2 regions of the Actinoplanes sp. NPDC048796 genome follow, and region 2 is predicted to be linked to the other one. Evidence: riboswitches for the same ligand, from Rfam matches in the RefSeq annotation. Region 2 holds a riboswitch; the other holds the start of a gene.
What was found. A riboswitch is a leader RNA that binds a small molecule or an ion and turns the genes downstream of it on or off. The one in region 2 is predicted to bind thiamine pyrophosphate.
Positions count from the first base shown of each region.

Region 1: linked by a shared signal. The riboswitch ahead of AB0C26_RS24920 (ECF transporter S component) and the one ahead of AB0C26_RS11625 (thiamine phosphate synthase) in region 2 are both predicted to bind thiamine pyrophosphate.

Region 1 covers NZ_JBEZGO010000006.1:109,812-113,208, forward strand. The annotation lists gene AB0C26_RS24910 (energy-coupling factor transporter transmembrane component T) at 1-195, opposite strand, end outside; gene AB0C26_RS24915 (ABC transporter ATP-binding protein) at 254-1,675, opposite strand; gene AB0C26_RS24920 (ECF transporter S component) at 1,694-2,266, opposite strand; TPP riboswitch at 2,265-2,369, opposite strand; gene AB0C26_RS24925 (alpha/beta hydrolase) at 2,510-3,328, shown strand; gene AB0C26_RS24930 (DUF6328 family protein) at 3,381-3,397, shown strand, end outside.
Region 2 covers NZ_JBEZGO010000002.1:714,789-718,185, reverse strand. The annotation lists gene AB0C26_RS11640 (thiazole synthase) at 1-284, opposite strand, end outside; gene thiS (sulfur carrier protein ThiS) at 281-481, opposite strand; gene thiO (glycine oxidase ThiO) at 481-1,476, opposite strand; gene AB0C26_RS11625 (thiamine phosphate synthase) at 1,473-2,060, opposite strand; TPP riboswitch at 2,054-2,165, opposite strand; gene AB0C26_RS11620 (transposase) at 2,516-2,653, shown strand; gene AB0C26_RS11615 (ribonuclease domain-containing protein) at 2,762-3,187, opposite strand; gene AB0C26_RS11610 (hypothetical protein) at 3,262-3,397, opposite strand, start outside.

The DNA of each region.
Region 1 (3,397 bases), on a different contig from region 2:
GGCCAGGACCGACAGCCGTACGCCGAAGAGAGGAAGCGCCGCCAGCTCGATGGCCAGAGCGATCGCGGGGGTCAGCGGGTCGAGTGTGGACAGCAGCGGCAGCGTGAAGAGCAGCGCCGCGCCCAGCTTGGCCACGGGATTGCGCCGGGCCAGCGGGGCCGCGGGGTCGGCGACGGGTTGAAGGACGAAGCTCATCCGCGCCGCTGCCGGGTGAAGAGGGTCGCGGGAGGGCCGATGCTGTGCGCTAGGTGGTTCACAGGCGCCGCCGGCGGGGGAGCGGGTCGGGCAGGCGCGGGGTGCCGAGCGGAAAGGTGCGGTCGGCGATCGTCTGGACGAAGTCGTCGTCGTGGGTGACGGCGATGATGGCGTGGCCGTCGTCGCGCAGGGTCGACAGCAGGGTGACCAGCTCGATCCAGGTGCGCCTGTCCTGGCCGAAGGTGGGCTCGTCGAGCACGAGCAGCCGCGGCGCGGTGGCCAGGGCGGTGGCGACGCTGAGGCGGCGGGCTTCGCCGCCGGAGAGGGTGTACGGGTTGGCGGCCGCCAGCTTCGTCAGCCGCAGCCGTTCCAGCAGGTCGTCGATGACCTGCTGGTCGTAGCGGCCCAGCCGGCGCGGGCCCAGGGCCAGCTCGTCGACCACCCGTGTCGTCACGAACTGGTGTTCCGGGTTCTGGAAGACCGAGCCGATCCGGCCGGTCAGCGTGGCCGCGCGCCAGCGGTGCGGAGGCTTCGGGTCGTCGAAGGCGTGCACGCGGCCCCCGGTCGGGGCGAGCAGGCCGCCGAGCAGCAGGGCCAGGGTCGACTTGCCGGCGCCGTTGGGGCCGGTCACCGCCAGGACCTCGCCCTCGCCGGCGCCGAGCGACACGGGGGCCAGGCGCCCCGCGACTGTGGCCTGCTCCGTGCGTACGAGGGAAGGATCTGCCGTTGATCTTGATTTGAGCGGGGGAATGGTGAAGCCCGGAACCCAGACACCCTCGTCGGCCAGGCGATCGCCGTAGGCCGCGAACACGACCTCGGGCGCGCCGTCGGCCCGGACGCCCCCGGCCGGCTCGAGCACGACGACGCGGTCGACCAGGGGCAGCGCCTCGGCGACCCGGTGCTCCACGATGATCATGGAGGCGTCCAGGCGGAGGGCGGCGATGGCCTCGCGGACCAGGACGGCGCCGTCCGGGTCGAGGTTGGCGGTGGGCTCGTCGAGCAGCAGCAGGCGAGGGCTGAGGGCGAGCACCCCGGCCAGCGCGAGCCGCTGGGCCTCGCCGCCGGAGAGCGCCGCGGTCGAGCGGATGATCGGATAAGGGAAGCCGACCCGGTCGAGCGCGTCGCTGACCCGCGGCCAGATGTCGGCCGGCGGCACCCCGCGGTTCTCCAGGCCGAAGGCCACGTCGTCGCCGCTGCGGGCCATGACGAGCTGGGTCTGCGGATCCTGGAAGACGATGCCGACCTGGTCGCGGGCCTTGCGCGGGTCGAGGCCGTCGATCTCGATGGCGCCCTCGGACTCGCCCGAGTCCTCCGGCAGCAGGCCGGCCAGCGCGGACAGCAGGGTGCTCTTGCCCGCCCCGGAGGGCCCGAGCAGGAGCACCCGCTCGCCGTGCTCGATCCGCAGGTCGACGTCGCGGACGGCCCAGGCGCGACGGCCCGCGTGCCGCCAGCCGAAACCGCGCAGAACGACCTCACTCATATCGGGAATGAGACCAGATCAGACCAGGGCGCGCGACCGGCCCGCCGGAAACCGGTCGAGCACACCGGTCTGTGCCAGGGCGCGGGTCAGCGCGACGCTGCCGAAGCCGGCGATGACCAGCGACGACAGCGCGGTGATGACGATGTACCAGATGCGCATGGTGGCCCACGAGGTGCCGCCGTACCAGACGAAGGCGTCGTAGACCGAGGCCACGACCCCGGCCGTGGTGGCCGCGAGCAGGGCCACCGGCAGGTTGTAGGCCTTGTAGGCGAAGGCGGCGAACACGAGCTCGGCCCCGAGCGCCTCGAGCGGTCCCTGGATGACCAGGGTCCAGCCCCAGCTCGTGCCGACCGCGGCCGACACCAGCGCGGCCAGGGTGAGGGTGTAGAAGGCGGCGCCCGGCTTGCGGACGATGAGGGCGCCGAGGACGGCCGGCACCAGCCACACGCCGTAGATCACGGCCCGGCCGGGCAGCGGGATGGCGTCGGCGGGGCCGTTCCAGAGCAGGCCCCAGGCCCAGAAGATCACGCCGAAGGCGACGGCGATGATCGAGGCGATGACGATGTCGATGGTGCGCCATCGAGATGACATGTGGTTCCTCCCGAGCTTCCTGCGCTGGCATTACCCAGATCAGGTACGAGGGTCTGCGGTGTCACCCGCACTCTCAGCGCTGTGCGCTCCCCTGTCGGACGAGGTTTATTCGCGACCTACCCTGAGTTGCAGATGCGGCGACTCTGGGACGGCGTCTGCACCGTCGCGAATAAACCTCGTGCATTAGTTTCGATGACGCTAACACCGCTTGCTTCTGTGCGCCCAGCGAGGGAGTGATCACACATGGAGATCAAGGCCCGGGGTTTGACCTTCGATGTCTTCGAGGGCGGCCCTGCCGACGGCGACCCGGTTCTGCTGCTGCACGGCTTCCCGCAGGACCACCGCGAATTCGATCTGCTCGCGCCGAAACTGCATGCGGCCGGCTTGCGGACGTACGCCATGGACCAGCGCGGCGTCTCCCCGGGCGCCCGCCCGGCGGACGTCGGCGCCTACCGGATCACCGAGGCGGTGGCGGACGCGGTCGGCGTGCTCGACGCCCTGGGCCTCGAGTCGGCGCACGTCATCGGCCACGACTGGGGCGCCAACGTCGGCTGGATGCTCGCCGCCTGGCATCCCGAGCGGGTCCGTACGCTCACCGCGGTCTCCGTCCCGCACCCCAAGGCGCTGCAATTGGCGTTGCGGACCCGGCCGTCGCAGCGGGCCCGCCTGGCGTACTTCAAGGTCTTCCAGTCGGCCGCCGCCGAGCGACTGCTGCTCGCCAACGACGCCGCCGCCCTGCGCTGGATGCTCAAGCCGATCGGCGAGCGGGCCGGCCTCTACGTCGAGGCCAACCGGGAGCCGGGCCGGCTCACCGGCGGCCTGAACTGGTACCGGGCGCTGACCTTCGACCAGCTCAAGGACGTACGCCTGATCCAGGTGCCCACCACCTACGTCTGGAGCGACAAGGACGGCGTGGTCTCGCTGACCGCGGCGCTGCGCACCCGCGACTGGGTCGACGCCGACTACCAGATGGTCGCTATGCGAGGAATCAGCCACTGGGTCCCCGAGCAGGCGGCCACCGCCCTTGCGGAAGCGGCTATAGCGCGCATCCAGGGAGTTTGATTCACGTTCACCTTGGGGTACTCGTCGCGGCATGCCACCCGAGAAGCCGCGGATGAAGCACGAGTCGGA
Region 2 (3,397 bases):
TCGCCGATCACCTCGAGCTTGATCAGGTCGGTTTCGAAGGCCTCGCGGGCCAGGTGGGCGGTTTTCACCGCGTCGCCCGCCGTGTAGCAGCCGGCCGTGTTCGGCAGCACCCGCACGCCGAGCCGGTCGAGCATCGGCAGCAGGCCCGGCCCGGCCGCGTCGACCCGGCGCAGGGCGACCGTGACCAGGTCGGTGTCGGAGGCGACGATCGCCTGTTCGAGGGCGGCCAGGCTGTTGGCGCCGCCCGTGCCCAGGATGAGCCGCGACTTGTCGAACACCGTCAACCTCCCTGCGCGGCGGTCAGCACCTCGACCGCGTCGCCCTCGGTCAGCGGCACCGCGCCCCACGTGGACCGGGGCACCACCTCGCCGTTCACCGCGACCGCGACGCCGCGCCGGGCCTCGGTGAGCGTTTCGACCAGGGCCAGCACGGACATTTCCGTCTCGGAGTCGAAGCTGCGCCCGTTGACTGTCAACCGCATCAGAACCTCCTCGGGTCGAAGTCGGGGATTTCCTTGCCGTCCAGCACCAGATCGGCCACGAGTTCGGCGGTCACCGGGGCGAGCAGGATCCCGTTGCGGTGATGACCGGCGGCCACGATGTGCCCGTCCGCGAAGAAGCCGATCAGCGGCGCGTTGTCGGGTGTTCCGGGGCGATGGCCCACAGTCGTCTCGGCCAGTTCCAGCTCGGCCAGGCCCGGTACCAGATCGATCGCGGCCCGCAGCAGGTCGTGGACGCCGCCGGCGGTGACCAGGCTGTCGGTGCGCTCCTCCTGGGTGGCGCCGATGACGATCTCGCCGTCCCGGCGGGGCACGATGTAGACCGGCCGGCCGTCGACCGTCGCGTCGAGCACGTGCCGCAGCAGCCCCGGCTCGCCTCGCAACCGCAGGACCTGGCCTTTGACCGGCCGTACGGGCAGTCCGGTGAGCCGGGCGGTGCCGCAGCCGGCCGCCACCACGACCGTCGTCGCGTCCAGATCGGACAGCGACTCGATCCGCTTCGGCACGACCCGGTCGCCGAGTTTCGCCCGCAGCGCGGCGACCACGCGCCGCGGGTCGACCTGACGTTCGCGCGGCGAGTGGACGCCGGCGCGTACCCGCGGCGACAGCGCCGGCTCCAGTTCCCGCAGCTCCGAGGGGCGCAGCAGTGGCAACTGCTGCCTGGTCCAGTGGCGGGCCGCCTCGGCCACGTCGTCGGCGGTCATGGCCAGGCTCAAGGTACCGGTGTCGTCGTAGCCGACGTCGACGCCGAGCTCGGCCGCGAAACCCGGCCACAGCTCGGCCGACCGCTCCATCAGCCGCACCAGAGCCGGCTCCTCGAACGCCGACTCGCCGCCGGGCGCCAGCATGCCCGCCGCGACATGCCACGCGCCCTCGTCGCCGCCGTCGAAGACGGTGACGTCCAGCCCGCGCTCGACGAGCCGGAAGGCGACCGCCAGGCCGATGATCCCGCCACCCACCACCGCGACGTCGCTCATGCCCGGCCGTCCAGGGCCTGGAGGAACTCGATGGTGGCCCGGGCCGGGTCGGACGCGATCGCCGAGATCGCCGCCACGCCGTACGCGTCAAGTACGGCGACCCGGTCGGCGGTGACCCCGCCGATCGCGATGACCGGCGTGCCCGGCACCGCCGCGACCACGTCTTTCACTCCCGCCGGCCCGATCGGCTCGGGCAGCCCGACCTTGCTGGCGGTCGCGAAGGCGGGGCCCACGCCGAGGTAGGACGCTCCGTCCCGCACGGCGTCGAGGGCGGCTTCAGGGGTACGGCACGTGGCCCCCACGACCGCATCGGGCCCGAGCACCCGGCGCACCGCGGCGACGGGCAGATCTTCGGCCCCGACGTGTACGCCGTCGGCGCCGGCGGCCAGAGCCACACCGACCCGGTCGTCGACCAGGCAGAGCGCGTCACCGGCGCGCCGGCACACGTCGAGGGCGGCGACGGTCAGCTCGTAGGCCGCCCGGTCGGACGATTTGACCCGCACCTGGATCGCGACCGGCCCATGGCCGACCGCCCCGCGCACCACATCGAGCGAGTCGGTGATGACATGCAATCGAGGAAACAACGAACGCTCCTCCCTGCGCCGGCATGACCCGGATCAGGTTCGACGGTCGGGGGCTGCGACGGCCCCCCTCTCAGCCCGGTGCACCGGACTCCCGTGGGGTTGTGTTCGGACCATAACCGGTCCGCGACGAGAAAAGCTAGAGCGAGCGCTGTGCCCGACGTCTCCCGAAATCACCCACCGGTGGCCCAGGGCCTGTCTGGTGGGTCACGCGGGGCTGCGGCGTGGCCCAGGTGGTGGCTGGCGGCGGCCGCAGAACGACCACACACAACACCGGTATGCGACCTTCCCGCAGCCGACGCCAGCCACCACCTAGACCTCGCCTCGCTCAGTCGATGGCCGCGAGGTTGCATGGGCCGCCTGAGCAGGCGCTGAACGACGTCGGTAGGCGCACGCCGAGATGGCGGCTTGCCCTGGACATGATCGACGAGCTACTCGGCTCGGGCTGAAGCTCGAGCGTGCTGGTCGCTGACGCCGGCTACGGCGACGCCGGACAGTTCCGGCAAGCCCTCGCTGAGCGCGGCATCGACTACGCGGTCCAAGTCGCGCGCATCGAACACGACTACCGCGAAGTCAAAACCCATGCGCCGGAATGACTCTCTACGCCGTACTTCGGCGCCCGCCTCATCGGCACCTGCCCACCTGCCGCGCCCACTTCCCGCAACGCAATCGCCGCGCGGGAAGAGGACCAGGACAAAGCCCTACTAGAGCTTGTAGAAGGTGACGTAGTGGTCCGGGGTGAACCAGGTCTCCCTTGTGGAGCGGTTGACCACGATGCGGTACGCGTCCCGGGCCGCGCCGCGGGTGCGGGAGTAGACGTCGTATTCGCTGTAGGTGGCGTTCGTGGGGAGCTGCTTCTCGCGGTTCTGGAACGTGCCGCCGGTGTAGTTGTACTGGCCGTACGGCCACACGTACCAGCCGCTGCTCGTCGGCCAGCCGAGTGTGGACCAGCCCGTGCGGGCGGTGCGGGCGGCCGAGCAGCGGGAGATCGTGCAACTCGAGTGGACGGCGGCCTGGGCCGCGTCGGGGGCCACCACGGCCGGCGCCACCAGGGCGGGGCCGGTGAGGGCGAAGACCAGGGCGAGGCCGGTGAGGAACCGGCGGAGGCGGGGGTGCCGGTCAGTGGTCATGACGACATCGTGCGCGGCCGGGAGGCCACGCGGTACCTCCCGGCCGGATCATTCCATTGATGTTTACCTATGCCTTACCGGCCCAGGCCGCTCACCCAGTCGCTCAGTTCGCCCTCTTTGCCCTGGTGGCGGGGCTGCGGTGGGGTGAAGCCGTCGAACGACGGTGTCGGCAGGACGCCGGTGTCGGACGGGCGCAGCTCATGGTCGGGG